Regions from separate parts of the Hydrogenophaga sp. PAMC20947 genome, predicted to be linked through region 1. Evidence: predicted binding sites of a transcription regulator. Region 1 holds the regulator's gene; the other holds the start of a gene.
The links. Region 1 encodes LexA, which represses DNA repair genes until DNA is damaged. Its sites were predicted from a motif close to ACTGTATNNNNATACAGT; they were not measured.
Positions count from the first base shown of each region.

Region 2: the regulator LexA is predicted to act here: its motif matches at 1,579-1,596, upstream of E5678_RS00275 (PA0069 family radical SAM protein).

Region 1 covers NZ_CP039252.1:947,049-956,754, reverse strand. The annotation lists gene xseA (exodeoxyribonuclease VII large subunit) at 1-1,022, opposite strand, end outside; gene E5678_RS04365 (MotA/TolQ/ExbB proton channel family protein) at 1,439-2,083, shown strand; gene E5678_RS04360 (biopolymer transporter ExbD) at 2,080-2,517, shown strand; gene lpxK (tetraacyldisaccharide 4'-kinase) at 2,540-3,610, shown strand; gene E5678_RS04350 (Trm112 family protein) at 3,637-3,843, shown strand; gene kdsB (3-deoxy-manno-octulosonate cytidylyltransferase) at 3,840-4,622, shown strand; gene adk (adenylate kinase) at 4,784-5,440, shown strand; gene E5678_RS04335 (asparaginase) at 5,502-6,491, opposite strand; gene lexA (transcriptional repressor LexA) at 6,617-7,303, shown strand; gene E5678_RS04325 (hypothetical protein) at 7,437-7,823, shown strand; gene E5678_RS04320 (D-2-hydroxyacid dehydrogenase family protein) at 7,896-8,903, shown strand; gene E5678_RS04315 (tetratricopeptide repeat protein) at 9,132-9,706, opposite strand, start outside.
Region 2 covers NZ_CP039252.1:49,422-59,127, reverse strand. The annotation lists gene E5678_RS00280 (alpha/beta fold hydrolase) at 1-464, shown strand, start outside; gene E5678_RS00275 (PA0069 family radical SAM protein) at 492-1,571, opposite strand; gene E5678_RS00270 (ABC transporter ATP-binding protein) at 2,046-3,029, shown strand; gene E5678_RS00265 (ABC transporter permease) at 3,029-3,796, shown strand; gene E5678_RS00260 (MFS transporter) at 3,961-5,193, shown strand; gene E5678_RS00255 (uracil-DNA glycosylase family protein) at 5,215-5,823, opposite strand; gene E5678_RS00250 (alkaline phosphatase D family protein) at 5,933-7,513, opposite strand; gene E5678_RS00245 (single-stranded DNA-binding protein) at 7,640-7,987, opposite strand; gene E5678_RS00240 (hypothetical protein) at 8,042-8,518, opposite strand; gene E5678_RS00235 (glutathione S-transferase) at 8,707-9,318, shown strand; gene E5678_RS00230 (alpha/beta fold hydrolase) at 9,331-9,706, opposite strand, start outside.

The sequences.
Region 1 (9,706 bases):
TGCTGTGCGGCGCGTGGCAACTGGCCGTCCAGCCGCTGCAACGCATTGTGCTGAGCCTGAACGGTCAGAGCAAGGCCCCGCTGGAGCCGGTGCTGCAGCGACAACAAGCTTTGCCGGCTATCGTGCAACCGGGTTGAAGGCCGCCCCATTCGGTGGGCCAAACGGTCCAGGCGCTGCGCACGCTGATCCATGCTGCTCCAGACGGCATCGGTCAGGCGCTCCTGGAAATACGCCAGCTCCCCAAGCCGAACCTCGCGTGCCGGGGCACACATCTCGGCCGCAGCGGTCGGCGTGGGCGCGCGCAAATCGGCCACAAAATCGGCCAATGTGAAGTCCGTTTCGTGACCCACGCCGCAGACCACCGGCATCGGCGCTTCAGCCAGGCAACGCACCAACCCTTCGTCGTTGAACGACCACAGGTCTTCCAGCGAGCCCCCGCCGCGCACCAGCAGCAAGACTTCGGCCTCACCCTTGGCTGCATGCCGCTGGTAGGCCTTGCGCAGGGCTGCGCACAGCTCGGCGGGTGCCTGCGAGCCCTGTACGGCCGCTGGGTAGATCACCACCGGGATGTGAGGCACACGGCGGCGCAACGCTGTGACAACGTCCCGCAAGGCGGCCGCCCCCAGCGAAGTCACCACACCAATGCTGCGGGGTTGTGACGGCACCCCCCGCTTTCGGGCGTTGTCAAACAACCCCTCAGCTTCCAGTTTCGCCTTCAAACGGAGAAACTGCTCAAACAGATTGCCTTGCCCGGCGGGCTTCAGCGCCTCCACGATCAGCTGCAAGTCACCCCGCGGCCCGTAAACATCCAGTTTCCCATGGGCTTCAACCACCTGCCCGTCCCGGGGCGCGAAGTTCAGCTGGTCTGCGCTGCGGCGAAACATGGCACAGCGGATCTGCCCGGCCTCGTCTTTTAAGGAAAAGTAGCAGTGGCCACTGGCCGCACGGGAAAATCCCGATATTTCGCCGCGGACGGCCACCGGGTTGAACCGGGCAGACAACGTGTCTGCAATGGCACGCATGAGCGGCCCAACCGCCCAGATCAAGCGCTGTCCTGCGGGGTTTTCGCCTTGAAAAGCATCAGGCACAAGGCGCTCCGGTGAAAAAGTGTCCACAGCCCACAGCTTTTCTGGGCTGGTAGGGCGAAAGTGCGCGCAGGACAAGGGCTGCGCGCCAAGCTATTGATTTAGAAGCGTTTTGCACTGCCTGTTTTGTCATCGATCTGTTGAAAACGAGCCCTGGCGCGGCCAAGGGCCTCTCCGGCCTCAGGTTCTTCACAAAGTTATCCACAGTTTCTGTGCATGAAATCGAGGTTGGATAGGGAGTGGACTCGCGGACGCCCGGAAGGGTGCGCAGCCATCGGCACAATCGGCTGAGACATAATCCCAAAGATTGCAGTCCGGTGGCACGAGCGGCCACCCATCTCCGGAGCTCCGATTTGTTTTCCATCATACAAGCGGCCGGCTGGCCCATCTGGCCGCTGATCATCTGTTCTGTCCTGGGCTTGACCCTGGTTATCGAGCGATTTGTCAGCCTCAAAACGGCCAAAATTGTGCCGCCACAGTTGCTGGACGAGGCCATCATGGTGTCTCGAAATGGCGTGCCTGGTGCCGATGTCGTGAGCCAGCTTGAGCAAAACTCGGTGCTGGGCGAAGTCCTCGCCAGTGGCTTCCGTGCCCTCAACAACAACCCGCGGGCCAGCGAAGACGATTTGCGCTCCGCACTGGAAGGTGCTGGACGCCAGGGTGCAGCCAAGCTTCAGCGCTATCTGGGCGCACTCGCCACCATCGCCTCGGCCGCGCCTTTGCTTGGGCTGCTCGGAACGGTGATAGGCATGATCGAGATCTTCGGCTCCCAGGGGGGCGACGGCGGCATGGGCACAGTTCCCGGCGGCGGTAACCCTGAGCAACTGGCCCACGGCATTTCGATTGCCCTGTACAACACCGCTTTTGGCCTGATTGTGGCCATCCCCGCGCTGATTTTCTGGCGCTACTTCCGGGCGCGCGTGGACGACTTCCTGCTGGCCATGGAGATCGCCTCCGAACGCTTTGCACGCCATTTGGTGAGTCTGCGCAAGCCATGAACTTCCGCCCTGGCACCCGCGACGAGCCGGAAATCAACCTGATTCCGTTCATCGACATCCTGCTGGTCGTTCTCATCTTCCTGATGCTGACCACGACCTACAGCAAATTCACCCAATTGCAGGTCAACCTGCCTGTGGCCGACGCGCAAGCGCAGCGCGAGCACCCCAAGGAAGTCATTGTCTCCATCAGCGCCGATGGCCGCTACGCGGTCAACAAGGATCTGGTCGAGGGAGCCACCGTGGAAGTGCTCACCCGCGCACTGATGCAATCGGCTCAGGACAGCAAGGAAACCATCATCATCATCAGCGCGGACGCTGCCGCCACACACCAGTCGGTGATCAACGTGATGGACGCCGCTCGCCGCGCCGGTCTGGTGCAGATCACGTTTGCCACCCAGCAATCGGGTGGCAAGTCCGGGCGCAACAAGCCCTGACGGCTCTCACACGCCTCTGCCCATGAGCCAGGACCTAGGGCAAGCGCGCTGGCAAGCTGTCTGGCGCGAGCGCGGTTGGCAAGCCCGTGTGCTGTGGCCTGTGTCCTGCCTTTACGGTCTGATCAACGTCATCCGGCGAGCGCTCTACGCCAGAGGCCTGTTCACCGTCCACCACCTGCCTGTGCCCGTTGTGGTCGTGGGCAATGTGGTGGTGGGTGGTGCCGGAAAGACACCAACCGTGCTGGCGCTGCTGAGTCATTTGAAAGCCCAAGGCTGGCGTCCAGGTGTGGTATCCCGCGGTCATGGGCGCCAGGGCGGCGGTGTGCTCGAAGTACGGGCAGAAACGCCAGCGGTGGACAGCGGCGACGAGCCGGCCTTGATCAAACGCAGCTCGGAGGTCCCCGTGTTCGTCGGTGCCAGGCGCGTCGAGGCCGCTCGCGCCTTGCTCTCCGCATACCCTGAGGTCAACCTGCTGCTTTGCGATGACGGCCTGCAGCATCTGGCTTTGGGCCGCGATCTGTCGGTGGCCGTGTTCGATAGCCGCGGGGTGGGCAATGGGTGGCTGTTGCCAGCAGGCCTGCTGCGTGAGCCTTGGCCACCGCGACAGCACCAACCCTTCCAGCCAGACCTGATCCTGCAGCAAACCGCCGAGGGTCAGGCGCAACCTGCACCGATTCCTGCGGCCTGTGCCCTGATCTACCAGGCCAAGCGCCGATTGGCCGACCGCGCCTGGGGGCCAGAAGAACAGTGCATCGAATTGCACGCGCTGCGTGGCACCCCTTTGGTCGCCATGGCCGGCATCGCTCTGCCTGAAACGTTTTTCGAAATGCTTCGCGAACGCGGCCTGCAGTTGCAACAAACACTCGCCCTGCCCGACCACGCGGACAACGCCACACTCTCAGCCACGCTGCAGGCCTGTAGCGGCACCCTGATCTGCACCGAAAAAGATGCCGTCAAGCTGTTCCCGATCTGGCGAGCCGCCCCGCAAGACTCTCGCCCGCAAATCTGGACCATCCCGCTCGAACTGCGCCCCGACCCAGGATTCTTTGAGGACGTTGACCGACGGCTGACAAAGCTTTCTTCCCTGTTTTAACGGCCTCGGCCGACTATCATTGCGGCATGGACACCAAATTGCTTGAACTCCTGGTCTGCCCGGTTACAAAAGGGCCTTTGCTCTACCAGCGCGAGACCCAGGAACTGATTTCGCGCAGCGCGCGCCTGGCCTACCCTGTCCGCGACGGCATACCCGTCTTGCTGGAACACGAAGCGCGCCCCATCACCGAAGAAGAAGCCGCCCGCCCGCCCGCGCCCAGCCCTGCCCCATGAGCACGGGGAGCCCCCACGCTCAGAACTTCACCGTTTTGATTCCGGCGCGCATGGCTTCCAGCCGGCTTCCGGACAAACCGCTGGCCGACATTGGTGGCCTGCCCATGGTGGTTCGCGTGGCCCGGCAGGCACAGCTGAGTGGTGCAGACAGCTGTGTCGTCGCCGCAGACGACCCACGCATCATCGCGGCCTGCGAAACCCACGGCGTGCGGGCCATCCTCACCCGCACCGACCATGCCTCGGGCAGCGACCGCTTGGCCGAGGCCTGCCAGTTGCTGGGTCTGAACGACGACACCGTGGTGGTCAACGTGCAAGGTGACGAGCCTTTGATCGACCCTGAGCTGATCCAGGCGGTGGCAAACGAACTGCACCAACGCCCCGATTGCGTCATGAGCACCGCAGCCCACGCCCTGGACAGCGTGGCAGATTTCCTCAACCCCAACGTGGTCAAGCTGGTGACCGACCGCAACCGGACTGCCTTGTATTTCAGCCGTGCGCCCATGCCCTGGTGGCGCGACGGCATGCGTCCCGGGGAGCTTCCCACCGCGTTGACCAACCCCGCTCCACTGCGCCACATCGGGGTTTATGGCTACCGTGCCGCCTTCTTGCGCAGTTTTCCCAGTCTCGAGCCCGCCCCCATGGAGCGGACCGAAGCCCTGGAGCAACTGCGCGTTTTGTGGCATGGCCAACGCATCGCCGTTCATATGGCGGCCGGGGCCCCTGCGGGGGGCGTTGATACCCCCGAGGATCTGGCCCGGGTACGCGCCCGGTTCCCATAGGGGCAGAGCCCCTCTGAAGCGGCCCTGCAAGAGCCTCGAAAGCTGTAAGTCAGTCGCGGGTTGCTGCATGCTATCCTCGGCCGGTTGCCCCGGAGCCCATGCCCGAGGGCCGCCGCCGGAGACAGCGGCTTCGACATTGAAACTTCAATAAAAGGAATCCGATGAGACTGATCCTGTTGGGAGCGCCCGGAGCGGGCAAAGGCACCCAGGCCACCTTCATTTGCCAGAAATATGGCATCCCTCAGATTTCAACCGGTGACATGCTGCGCGCGGCTGTCAAAGCGGGTACCCCGTTGGGTCTGCAAGCCGACGGGGTCATGAAGTCGGGTGGACTGGTCAGCGACGAGCTCATCATCAACCTGGTCAAGGAACGCATTGCGCAGCCTGACTGCGCCAACGGATTCCTGTTTGACGGTTTTCCACGCACCATTCCTCAGGCCGACGCCATGAAGGCCGCAGGCGTCAAGCTCGACTACGTGCTGGAAATCGATGTGCCTTTCGAGGCCATCATCGAACGCATGAGCGGTCGCCGCTCACACCCTGCTTCGGGCCGCACCTACCATGTCAAGTTCAACCCACCCAAAGTGGAAAACGTGGATGACGAAACGGGAGAGCCCCTGATCCAGCGCGCGGACGACCAGGAAGAAACCGTCAAAAAGCGCCTGGAGGTGTACAGCGCCCAGACCCGCCCACTGGTGGACTACTACAGCGAATGGGCTCAAAAAGAAGCGGCCGCAGCGCCCAAGTACCGTGCCATCAGCGGCATCGGCAACGTGGAAGAGATCACCGGTCGCGCCATGGAAGCCTTGGCACACTGACCCTGCCCAGCACTTTGCGGTCAAAAAGCCCGGTTTTGAACCGGGCTTTTTTGTGGCCACGTCAAAGAGAGTCTTCGGCCATCAAATCCAAAGCCAATGCCAGCCTGGCCTTGACCGGCGACAACCCCGCCGAATCCGGAAAGCTTGAACGCACGCCCGGGATCACCCTTCCACGCGCACAACGGGTGGCCCTGACCACCCTCACACCGCTTGCCTGGGCCTGCAACAACGCCTTCTCAAGTGCAACATGGACCGTGCCGTTGCCCGTCGCGGCCACCACGATGCCGCGAACCCTGCGGGTGGGATCCTGCTCAGCCAGCATCAGCAAGCCCTCAACAACCGCCCCATCGCTGTCGGCATGGCTGGTGATCACGGCCACTCGAGGCAAAACAGCGGCAGACGCGACGCGGTCAAGCTGAAACCTGTTCACCACCGCACCACCCTGAGCCGGAGGCAAACCATGAAACCAGCGCACGCCCCCCTCTTCCACGCACCCCATCGGCCCGGCATCGCCTGAGCCAAAGGCATCCAGGCGGTAGCTGTGCACTTTCGCCACGTGTTCAGCCCGATGCACCTGTCCCGCACACACCACCACCACGCCCACCAAGTCTTCACTCCCGGCGACGGCAACAGCGTCGAGCAAGTTCTGGGGGCCATCGGGCACCATCGCCGTGGCCGGCCGCATCGCACAGGTCATCACCACCGGCTTGCGGGGCTGCAGCACCGATTGCAGAAACCAGGCTGTTTCCTCCAGCGTGTCAGTGCCATGCGTGATCACCACGCCTTGCACCTCAGCACGCTCCAGGTGGTGCGCCACCCGCAAGGCCAGCTGGCGCCAGATGGCAAACGTCATGTCCTTGCTGTCCACCTGCGCTATCTGCTCAGCCTCCAGCGCGAGCCCAGCCAGAGGCGGCACAGCCGCCAGCAAATCGGACACCGCCACCTCGCCAGCCACATAGCCGACGTTGTCCGCCATCGCCGTCGCGCGCCCGGCGATGGTCCCGCCTGTCCCGAGAATCACACGAATGGAAGCCTTCTTTGTTTGAACCACTTGCCAAAACCTTAAAACTGGCTAAAAATACAGTCACTGGATAAGAAAACAGCTTGCTGATCCGTCCAGTATCCGTTGATGACCCATACCGATGGGTAGCAACCCACTTGATTCACGAGGCAGCCATGAACGACGCCCCTTTTCACGCTCCCAAGCTCACCGCCCGCCAGCAACAGATTCTGGAACTCATCCAGAACGCCATTGCACGCACCGGTGCTCCGCCAACGCGCGCAGAGATTGCCAGTGAGTTGGGATTCAAATCGGCCAACGCGGCCGAAGAGCATCTGCAAGCCCTGGCCCGAAAGGGTGTGATCGAACTCGTGAGCGGCACCTCGCGGGGCATCCGATTGCGCAGCGAAGACCTTCGCCACATCAATGACTCCCGGGGCCGCCAGCTTACACTGCCGCTGCCGAGTCTGACCCAGCTGATGCTGCCTCTGATCGGGCGAGTGGCGGCGGGCTCACCCATCCTGGCGCAGGAGCATGTCGACCAGACCTATCAGGTAGAGCGCAGCCTGTTCCAGCAGCAGCCCGACTACCTCCTCAAAGTGCGCGGCATGTCCATGCGCGATGTCGGCATCATCGACGGTGACTTGCTCGCTGTCAGGGCCACCAAAGAAGCCAAAAACGGCCAAATTGTGGTCGCACGTCTGGGCGATGACGTCACCGTCAAGCGCTTCATGCGGCGCGAACAATCGATCGAGCTGCTCGCCGAAAACCCCGACTACAAAACCATCGTGGTCGAGCCGGGCGAAGCCTTCGAAATCGAAGGACTGGCCGTCGGATTGATCCGAAACAGCTTCCAGAACTGACCAGCAACGGTCTGTATCGCTCCCGCGGGTGGCGGGCGTTTGGTTCGGTGCGCCCAAAGTGCACCAACACAACCCCGTGAGAGCGCAAATTCATCAATCCTGCCTGTGTTCAACCCCCTTCACGGAGTTATTCATGGGAATCCGATTCAACACCAACACCTGGCGCGCCCCTCTGCAGTTGATTGACTGCTGGTTACCGCTGCAACCTTCACGCACAGCCTCGCCTCGCACCGTACCCCTGTTTTTGCAGCAGTTTGCCCGCGCAGGCTGGCTCAAGCCTGCTGGCACGCCGAGAACACCGGTCAACCCCTGCCCTTCATCCGCCTCGCGCCAGGTCGCCAGCACGCAGTCCCACCCCCGCCATGTCAGGGTGCACAGCGTGCCCGACTTGAGTCGATCCACACAGGCCTTGGGCGGGCGCCTCGCGTTGTCCGGTCGCATCGGTGACGTGTGTGCCGAACTCGATCGGCTCGCTGCCTTGGAGCATCCAACGGGCCACAACAGACCTGCGGTCGCGTGATCCTGCGCCCAGGGTGCAGCAACTGCCAAAGGAGGCTCCAGACGGGTGGTGCATGAGGGCACAATAGTGGACATGAATATTGTGATTCTCGACGACTATCAAGACGTGGTCCGCAAGCTGGCCTGCGCCGAAAAGCTGGAGGCCTATCCGGCCAAGGTGTTCACCAACACGGTGAAGGGCGTAGGACAACTGTCGATCAGGCTAAGGGATGCCGATGTCCTGGTCCTGATTCGGGAGCGAACACAAATCACCCGACAACTCGTCGAAAAATTGCCACGACTCAAGCTGATCGTGCAAACCGGCCGCGCCGGTGCGCACATCGATATCGCTGCTTGTACCGAGCGGGGCATCGCTGTGGCCGAGGGCACCAGTTCGCCCGTGGCCACTGCCGAGTTGACCTGGGCATTGATCTTGTCCTCCATGCGCCGCATTCCACAATATGTTTCCAGCTTGAAACATGGAGCCTGGCAACAATCGGGGCTCAAGGCGTCGTCCATGCCGTCCAACTTCAGCCTGGGTATGGTGCTCAGCGGCAGAACACTGGGCGTGTGGAGCTACGGTCGCATCGGCAAGCTTGTCGCAGGCTACGGGCGCGCTTTTGGCATGCGTGTGGTGATCTGGGGCAGCGAGCGTTCGCGCACTGAAGCAGCGGCCGATGGCTTTGAAATTTCGCCCAGCCGCGAAGCCCTCTTCGAAATCGCTGACGTGCTCAGCCTGCACCTGAGGTTGGCAGAGGGCACCTTGGGATGTGTGTCTCTGGAGGATTTGTCGCGCATGAAGCCCACAGCCTTGCTCGTCAACACTTCACGCGCCGAACTGATCGACAACGATGCCCTGCTCGCCGCGCTCAACCGCGGTCGCCCGGGCATGGCCGCCATCGATGTCTTCGAATCGGAGCCTATTTTGCAAGGCCACGCTCTTTTGCGCCTGGAAAACTGCGTGTGCACGCCCCACATCGGCTTCGTCGAACTCGACAACTACGAAAAGTTGTTCAGCAGTGCCTTTGACAGTGTGGTGAGCTACATCAATGGAGCCCCCACCAACATCGTCAACCCAGGTGCGCTACAAGTGCGGCGCTGAGTTCTTTTTGCGAGGGGCTCAGGCCGACTCTTCCCCGCTCGCAGCGAGCAACCCCGGCTTGTTCACAGCCCCTCTCGCTCAGTTGTACCGAGCCCAAATCGATCCACGCAGAATTCATGCAACACCAATCGCTTCGAGCCTGTGTCCTGTGGGTTTCTCGGTTGCACAACACCCCATGACAAAGAAAAAGCCGGGCACTGCCCGGCTTTGAGACGACGCTGAGCACGGTCAGTCCGCCTTTTTCTCTCCGTCCAGATCCAGGTCGACCCCGGGCTCGTCGGGTGGCATGAAGTCAAGCACTTCAAAATCGATCAAGTTGCCCTCTTCTTGCACCGTACCCCGTGGGGGGGTGGGCTTGGAAGACGGCTCGACCGCCACAGGCACTTCGGGCAACGAGGCTTCAAAGGCCGACATTTCCGACAAAGCATCCAGATCAACGTCCAGACCCAGACGAGGCGAGGCGTGGGGGACGTCTTCTTGCGGCACAGTCTGCCCCGCCATGTCCGTCAATGCGCCGAATCCTGAAACCACCTTGCGAGGCGCCGCCGCTTTCAAGGGTTTGATGGCGGTGTGCTCAAAATCCACCTGCTCGGGCAACTCGGCTATGTCACGGCTGATCATTTCCTTGGCCACTGCGTGCAGCAACAACAACTCGCGATAGGCTTCGAGATCAAACACCTCGCCATCGGGATCGTTGGGCTCCTTGAAAATCGATTTTTCGATCACATCAAGCACACGGGGCTGCGGCCACAAGGCTTGAATACGGCCGAAGGCCGTTTCATACGACTCCAGGCCCTTGCTGT
Region 2 (9,706 bases), 900 kb from region 1:
CGACCAGTGGAGCGCGCTCATTGCCCCAGCCGCGCTGGGCCGTGCGGCGCGCACTCATGTCCCGCCCCATGGGCTCGGGCGCCCATCACGCCGTGGACTGGATCGTGCGTGTTCTGCGCGTCATCGGCAGCCCGCAATTCCCGTCGGACGAACGGATCGTGCGTGAGCGCGCCCTGGCCTCGGTGCAGCGCGCCTGGCACCCCGCCGGTTCTGCGCGCCAGCTGCTGGCGGTGGTGGCAGACCGTGACCGCACGCCGCTGCTCTCCCGCATCACGGCGCCCACGCGCATCGTGCACGGGGTCGACGATCCCCTGGTACCCGTGACCTGTGGCCGCCAGCTGGCGCAGCACATTGCCCATGCTGAAACCGACTTCATTCCCGGCATGGGACACGACCTGCCTGAGGCCCTGCTGGAACGCTTTGCACAAGGCATGGCCGACCTTGCCGGGCGCAAACCTGGCTGAGTACCCAGGCCGCAACGGCCGCGTGTTCTAAAACAGCTCTTGCTGCGGGCACAACGCCGATGGCTGGAAACGCGACAAATCCAGCGCATGGCGCTCGCGCTGGTAGCCCAGGCGGTCACAGGTCTTCACAAAGCGCTGGCGCAACAGGTCGGCCCAGATGCCTTGGCCTTTCATGCGAGCGGCAAAATCTGCGTCGTAGTCTTTGCCACCGCGCATGTCCTGTATGCGCGCCATCACGCGCTCAGCGCGATCGGGGTAATGCAGCCCAAGCCACTGCCGGAACATGGGCGCCACCTCCCAAGGCAGGCGGATGACCTGGTAAAAAGCGCGGCGCGCACCAGCCTCATATGCAGCCTCCAGCACGCGCTCCATGTCGTCATTGATGAAAGGAATCTGCGGCGAAACACTCACACCCACTGGAATACCTGCCTCGGCCAGTGTGCGGATGGTGCGCAAGCGCCGGTGCGGCGCGGCAGCCCGTGGCTCCAGGATGCGCGCGAGCTTCGCATCCAGCGTGGTGATGCTCACATAGACCGCTGCGAGGTTCTCTGCGCCCATGGGCGCCAGCAGATCGATGTCGCGCTCCACGCCGCTGCCTTTGGTCACGATGGCCAGCGGGTGGCGCGCGGCGCTCAGCACGTCCAGCGCAGCCCGCGTGAGCCGCAGCTCCCGCTCAACCGGCTGGTAAGCGTCGGTCACGGTGCCGATCGCGATCAGCTCGGGCTGGTAGCGCGCATGCGTGATCTCGGCGCGCAACACGGCGCCGATATTGCGCTTGGCTATCAGCCGGGTTTCAAAGTCCAGACCCGGCGAAAGGTTGAGGTAGCTGTGGCTCGGGCGCGCATAGCAGTAAATGCAGCCATGCTCACAACCCCGGTAAGGGTTGAGCCCCAGGTGAAAGCCGATGTCGGGCGAATCGTTGCGGGTGATGACGCTGCGCGCGTCTTCAAAAGTGACTTGAGTGGCCTGCGGCTCACCAGCGGCCACCTCGGCCTCCCCCCAGCCGTCGTCAAAGGCCGAACGCTCATCACGCTCGAACCGGTGCGGCTGACGGTGGGCCACACCCCGGCCTTTAACAAACTGCAATGGAATGAAAAATTCGCTCATCCGACGTACTGTATATAAAATCAGCTCCACTAGCCCGCCGCCGATCGAACAGATCAGGAAAAAATGAAAGCGGCCCACCACAGATGAGCAAATCCTGCATGGGCAACCCACAGAACCCCGGGCCGCTCGGCGTTTGTCCAGGCGGGAACACGTCCGTTTCCCTTTCGGTTCACAATACTTTGCTGAGCCCGACCCTCAGAGCTTCCCGGCCCCCTGGTGAGGCGTCGCAAGCGAACATTTGCCCCAGCGAGAGCAGTTTTGCCGCATATGCAACCCCACAGCCCTGCCATGGGTCCCTAAGGCGGTGAAAGGTGGACCGCTGCGGTCACGTTGCAGCTGACACTCCCCATGCCCGACACAGGCCAAGGCACACATGGCACGCGACAGCGCCTACAGGGCGCCAACCCGCGGCTTGGAAGCAGTCGCCCTGTCGTTGCGCCGAGATTGCCCAGCCCATTTCCACAACGACCCAACATGCAACCCATTTCCCCTTCCTCACCCCCCAGCGCCGACGCCATCGTCAGCGTGCGCGGCGTCAGCAAAACCTACGCCGGCGGCTTCCAGGCGCTCAAGCACGTGGACCTTGACATCCGCCGCGGTGAAATTTTCGCCCTGCTCGGCCCCAATGGTGCGGGCAAGACCACGCTGATCAGCCTGATCTGCGGCATGACCAATGCGACCGAGGGCACGGTGCTGGCCGACGGCCACAACATCGTGACCGACTACCGCGCCGCGCGCGCCACCATCGGGCTGGTACCGCAGGAACTGCACACCGACTCGTTTGAAACCGTGTGGGCCACGGTGAGCTTCAGCCGCGGCCTGTTTGGCAAGCCCGCCAATCCGGCGTTGATCGAAAAGATCCTGAAAGACCTCTCGCTCTGGGACAAAAAAGACACCAAAATCCTGGCGCTATCGGGCGGCATGAAACGCCGTGTTCTGATTGCCAAGGCGCTCTCACACGAGCCCAAAATCCTGTTCCTTGACGAGCCCAGCGCCGGGGTCGACGTGGAGCTGCGCCACGACATGTGGCGCCTGGTGCGCGAGCTGCGCGACGCCGGCACCACCATCATCCTCACCACCCACTACATCGAAGAAGCCGAAGACATGGCCGACCGCATCGGCGTGATCCGCAAGGGCGAGTTGATCCTGGTGGAAAACAAAGACGTGCTGATGCGCAAGCTCGGCAAGAAGCAGCTCACACTGACACTGCAACAGCCCATGGAACGCATCAACGACGCGCTGGCCCGCTGGCCCCTGCAGCTGTCCCCCGACGGCCAGCAACTCACCTACACCTTCGATACGCAGCAGGAAGACACCGGCATCGCCGCGCTCCTGCGCGCCCTGGCCGAACATGGCATCGACTTCAAAGACCTGCACTCCAGCGAAAGTTCGCTGGAAGACATTTTTGTCAGCCTGGTACACGACGACAGCCGCGATGAGAAAGCGCCCCAAGCATGATGAACCTCAACATCCACGGCATCCGAGCCATCTACATGTTCGAGATGAACCGCACCTTTCGCACCCTTGCGCAAAGCATCATCGCGCCCGTGTTGTCGACTTCGCTCTATTTCATTGTCTTCGGATCGGCCATCGGTTCGCGCATGGGCGACATCGGTGGCGTGAGCTACGGGGCCTACATCGTTCCGGGCCTGCTCATGCTCTCGCTGCTCAGTGAGAGCATTTCCAATTCGGCCTTCGGCATCTACATGCCCAAATGGTCGGGCACGATTTACGAGCTGCTGTCTGCCCCGGTGAACTGGGTTGAGGTGTTGCTGGGTTATGTGGGCGCGGCGGCCACCAAATCACTGGTGCTGGGCGCCTTGATCCTGCTCACTTCACGGTTCTTCGTTTCCTACGAAATCCAGCACCCGGTGTGGATGGTGGGCTTCATGATCCTCACCGCGATCACCTTCTGCCTCTTCGGTTTCATCATTGGCCTTTGGGCGGACAGCTTCCAGAAACTGCAGGTGATCCCGCTGCTGGTGGTCACCCCGCTGACCTTCCTGGGTGGCGCTTTCTACAGCATCAACATGCTGCCACCGTTCTGGCAGACCGTTTCCCTGTTCAATCCCGTGGTCTACCTGATCAGTGGTCTGCGCTGGGCCTTTTACGGACACGCCGACGTGCACATTGCCGTCAGCACCGGCATGACCCTGGGTTTCATGGCCATTTGCCTGACCGTGGTCTGGTGGGTGTTCAAAACGGGCCACAAGATCCGGCGCTGACTCGGTGTGGCCCGAATCGTCATGGTCTCAACGCCGGATGATGGCTGAGGCAGCTTTGCGCCTCATGCATAGAACCCAGGTACAGGCCGGGCCGCATCCGAGGGCAAGCCAAAGCCACCACACACCGACCACTTCCGCAAATCCCGGGACAGGCCACTGACTTCATGCAAGTGACAAATGCAACAGCCGATCCGGCCCCCAACGCCCCGCTGCCCGCTTCGCTGGTGTTTTTGCTCGCCAGCGGCGCCGGCCTCGCGGTGGCCACGCTGTATTACAGCCAGCCCATGCTCGGTGAACTGGGCGCCGACATTGGCGCGACCCCACGCACCATAGGCCTGGTGCCCACGCTCACGCAACTCGGCTATGCCCTCGGCATCTTGCTGCTCGCGCCGCTCGGCGACCGCTTCGACCGCCGCCGCATCATCCTGATCAAGGCCGCACTGCTGATGCTCGCCTTGGTCGCCGCCGCCACCGCGCCGTCCATGGGGGTGTTGCTGGTCGCCAGCCTGGCCATTGGCGTGCTCGCCACCATGGCGCAAGACATCGTTCCCGCAGCCGCCACGCTGGCACCCGAAGGCAGCCGGGGCACGGTGGTGGGCACGGTGATGACCGGGCTGCTGATGGGCATCCTCTTGTCGCGCGTGATCAGCGGCTTTGTGGCCGCCCACTTCGGCTGGCGCACCATGTTTGCTGTGGCGGCTGTGAGCATCGCGGGTATCGGCATCGCCGCATGGCGGGGCCTGCCCCGCTTCCAGCCCACCACCCGGTTGGCCTATGGCGCCCTGCTTGGTACCCTGGGCCACCTCTGGCAACGCCATGCCAAGCTGCGCCGCGCCACGCTGGCTCAGGGACTGCTGGCCGTCGGCTTCAGCGCCTTCTGGTCCACCCTCGCCGTGATGTTGCATGGCGAACCGTTCCACCTGGGCAGTGCGGCCGCCGGTGCGTTTGGTCTGGCGGGCGCTGCAGGCGCCCTCGCCGCCCCCATCGCCGGGCGCATGGCCGACCGGCACGGCCCTGAGTGGGTCACCCGCATTGGCAGCGCCCTGGCCACCGTCTCGTTCGCTGCCATGGCGCTGGCACCGCTGATGACGCCATCCGGCCAGCTGGTGCTGCTGGTGGTCTGCACCATCGGCTTTGACCTGGGAGTACAAGCCACGCTGATTGCCCACCAGACCATCGTCTACAGCATCGACCCGGCGGCCCGCAGCCGCCTCAACGCCGTGCTGTTTGTGGGCATGTTTCTCGGCATGGCCGCCGGCGCGGCGCTGGGCAGCCAGTTGCTGGCCGTCATGGGCTGGAACGGCGTGGTGGCGCTGGCCACAGCCACTGCGCTGGCCGCATGGATCACACGGATGTGGCGCCCACGGGTCACCCCCAACGCCAGCCAGGCCCTCTGAGCCGAGCAATACAGCCGAATATCAAGCCAAGGCAGCAGCGACCTGCTCACGCAATGCCGGCAACACCTCCACCTCGAACCAGGGGTGGTGCTTGAGCCAGCCATTGTTGCGAGGGCTGGGGTGCGGCAAGGGGATCACCCCAGCGCCGTGAGTGCGCCAGTTTTGCACGGCGTCGGTCAAAGAGCCTTTGTGTTCAGGCAAGTGATACGCCAGAGCGTACTGCCCGATCACCAAGGTCAGCTGCACCTGCGGCATGCCGGCCAGCAAAGGCGATCGCCACCGGGGGGCGCATTCGGGGCGCGGCGGCAAATCGCCAGACCGACCGGTGCCCGGATAACAAAAGCCCATGGGCAAGATCGCGCAGCAGCACGGATCGTAGAAGGTATCGCGGGACACACCCAGCCAACGGCGCAGGCGCTCACCGCTGGCGTCGTCAAAGGGAACGCCCGAAGCGTGGACCTTGCGGCCCGGCGCCTGGCCTGCGATCAGGATGCGAGAAGCTTCGTGGGCTTGCAGCACGGGGCGCGGTCCCAATGGCAAAAACGGGGCACAAAGCGCACAGGCCCTGACCTCTTGCAACAAGGCAGGCAGGCTGGGCGATGGCGCCCCTGTAGAAAGACCGGTGGACATGCGGAACTTGTTTCAGCGAACGCTTAACGCTTCACTGTAGCGCTCGCCAAGGCCGTGTCAACTGACCACCGGTCTCTCTCCGGCCCCATCCAAGTCCGATCAGCCTGGATCAGGCCCGATGTGGCGCCAACGTTTTGCTGTAGAGCGAAGCACCGGCGATGTCTTTCAAGGTCACTGTCATGGCGCGCGTCTTGGCGTCGATGTCCACCTGGCCAAAAAACTGCATGCCGCTGCTGGGCGGGGCGTTGGGTGCTTCGGGGGCTTTCTGGTACATCACCTGCAAGCCAAATGTGCCATCGGCAGCGTTGGGGCCAAAGCCCCCGGCATTGAGCGGGCCCGACACAAATTCCCAGAAGGGCGCGAAATCGTTGAACTGCGCTTTGGCGGGATCGTAGAAGTGGGCGGCGGTGTAGTGCACGTCGGCCGTCAGCCAGACCACGTTCTGGATGCCAGCCTGCTTGATGGCGCGCAGCAATCCGGCGATCTCCAGCTCGCGGCCTTTGGGCCCACCGTTTTCACCGTTCGCAATGGCTTCCCACTTCTTTCCATCGGGCACATGCAGGCCAATCGGCATATCGGCCGCGATCACTTTCCAGACCGACTGGGAGCGTTTCAGGCCATCGAGCAGCCAGGCCACTTGGGGGCGGCCCATGAAGGTGGTGGTGTCGCTCTCGGCGGTCTGCAGGTTGTCGGTATTGGGGCCACGGTAGCTGCGCATGTCCACCACAAACAGGTCCAGCAGCGGTCCCTGGGGCAGGTGGCGGTAGATCCGCTCCGACTCCACATCGGCGGTGCGGCGGATGGGCGCGTACTCGTGGAAAGCCTTGGTGGCCCGCGCCACCAGCAAAGGCACGTTCTTTTCCGTGTAACGGTTGTCGTCGCTCAGGTCTTTGGAATCCGAGTAATTGTTGACCACCTCGTGGTCGTCCCACTGCCAGATCTGCGGCACATCGGCGGCCATGCGGCGCACATTGGCGTCCATCAGGTTGTAGCGGTAGCGGCCCCGGTACTCGTTCAAGGTTTCAGCCACCTTGCTCACCTCTTCGGTCACCACGTTGTTCCACAGGCTGCCGTCGGCCAGTTTCACTTCCGCGCTGATCGGGCCATCGGCATAGATGGTGTCGCCGCTGTGCAGGAAAAAGTCGGGGTTGGTCTTGCGCATCTGCTCGTAGATCTTCATCCCGCCCCAGGCCTCGTTGATGCCCCAGCCCTGGCCGGCCGTGTCGCCACTCCACACAAAGCGCACATCGCGACTGGCGCGACCCGCCCTGGCCGCTGGCGGCAGGCGCAAATGCCCCTGCGCGGCTTCGGACAGCACCCGCTCGTTGTGCAAATCCTGCAAGACCACGCGGTAAAACACGTCCTGTCCCGCAGGCAGGCCGCTCAGGTCCACACGCCCGGTGAAGTCGGTGTCTTCAAGCATGTGGGGGCCGCGCACCCGGGTGGCGTTGGCGAAGCTGGCGGTGGTGGACCAATCGAGCCACAGACGGGCCGGGCGGTCACTGCGGGTCCAGATCACGGCGCCATCGGCCTTGGGGTCTCCGCTTTGAATGCCGTGGGGCATTTGTGGCCGCATGCCATCGCGGGTCACCACAGCCGGCGCCGTGCCCTGCGCCCACACCTGCGAGGCCGGGGCCACCACGGCACCACCCACCAAAGCCCCTTGGGCCAGAAAAAGACGTCGATCCATGAAAAAACGCTCCAAAAAAAGAATGCAACAGGGCTGCATTCTTTTCGAGCGAGGTGTCAGGGGTGTGACGGACGGAGCGCTCAGGCCCAGTTCATCCTGGTTTCCCCCATTCGAACAGGTCCGGGCTCAGGGAATGTCCTGGATATCAGGAAGCTCTGCCACTGCAGATTTGCGCCCGACGTCATAGGCTGTCATGACCTGAACGGCAATCAGGTCCAGGCTCGGGCGGTGGTTGCCCTGTTTGTCGGTCCACACCTTGGGGGTGAGCGAGCCCGCGATCGACAGCGCGTCGCCATCGGCCAGCGCCAGCAATGCAGCGCCCGTGGCCGCATCGAACGCGATCACGTTCACAATGAATTCTTCATCGGCCTTGTTCCGGGCCAGGACCCGTGCCACGGTATAGGTGTGCCCCGCTTTGTCCACGCGGCGCGAAGCATCGCCCATCAGGCGGCCAGCGATCAATCCGTCAATCATGTTGTGGCTCCAAAAGCGTGTTCTGTGCAGGCATGGGATGGGTGACCTCGCGCGTCATCTTGGGCGCTCGAAACTGCCCGCCGCCCAGGCCGTCGCGGTGTCCACATTCAGCTTGAAGGTCGGGGGCACCGGCACGCAGGCCAGCTCCTGGTCCAGCGCATCGGTGGCGGTCAGCGTGGCTGTTGCGCCCTCTTCGTCGGGCACGATGGCCATGGCGATCCGCAGCCGCTCGCCCTGCACCGTGATCGACACGTTTTTGTTGAGCTGGGCGTGCAGTTGCTGTTCGGATCGCCGTATCACTTCCTTGGCCGTTTTCACCAGGGTGTTGAAGGCGCTGGTGTCCAGCGGTTTGGGGTTTTTTTTGTCGCGGCCCATGGTCCAGGGGCCCACCAGGGCAGGCTCGGACTGGCCATCGACGTACATGGCCACGGCCCATCCGTCGTCGTCGTCGTTGTTGATCACGCGGGCGGTCCACTGCCCGTCGCTCCACAGGCGGGCCTGCTGAATGTTGTCGTCGGCTTCTTCGGTCATATCTGACGATGGTAAACGCCGATTCCGCCCTGCGTCCAAATTTCCCCGAACCCAGGGCGCCCAGCCAGGAGCCGTCGCAGAGAAACACCTGGTCAGAACTGGGCATCTCGCCCAGATGCGACAGCCTGTCGGCAAAGCGGGCACTATGCTTTTGCGTCCTGACAACCCTACACACACCCAGCAACTAAATGATTGAAGTCCACCACCTCACCGAATCCCGTTCCCGCCGCATCACCTGGATGCTTGAAGAGTTGGGCCAGCCTTACGAAGTCATCACCTACCACCGCGATCCCCAGACCCGCCTGGCACCGCCGGAGCTCCAGGCCATCCACCCGCTGGGCAAAGCGCCCGTCATGCGCGATGGTGATCAAACCCTGATCGAGTCGGGCGCCATCGTCGACTACCTGATCCGCACCTATGGTCAAGGCCGCTTCACGCCCGCCATAGACACCGCCGACTACAACCGTTATGTGCAATTCATGCACTACGCCGAAGGCTCGGCCATGTTGCCCCTGTTGCTCAAGTTGTATGTGGGCCGCCTGGGTGAGGCGGGTGCGCCGCTGCACCCGCGCATTTCCAGCGAAATGAGCAACCACCTCGGCTACCTCAATGCCGAGCTGGAAGGGCGCGACTTTTTCGTGGGCAACGATCTCACGGGCGCCGACGTGCAGCTGTCATTTGTGGCGCAGATCGCCGTCAACAACGGCGGTGCAGAGGCCTATCCCAACCTGGCCCGTTTTGTGAAAGCCGTCGAAGCCCGCCCCGCGTACCAGCGAGCGGTGGGCCGCAGCGGCGCCTGAGCGCCAGACCGCTCAGCTTTTCAGCGCTGCGCCCAGCAGGGGCCAAACGGCTGCGTGGCTGGTGCGGAACCAGTCGAGATGCCCGATGGCCTTGAGCCCCACATCGGCTGGTTTCAACCGATAGATTTGCTGCGGGGCCGCAGGGTAGTGGCGCAGCAGGTCGGCCACGGTGCGGGTCGTCGCGATGTTGTCGTCGCTGGCGTGAAACACTGTGATCGGCATGCGGATATCGGTATGAAAATCGCGCCCGGAAATGTGGCGAACAGCATTGGTGGCACAGCCGCCCGCCGCACACCACTGGCCCCACTCCAGCGCCACGCGGGCGGGCAGGTTTTCGCCCAGCCCCAGGGCGGTACACGGTGCATAGCCTTTGAATCGGATACCCAGC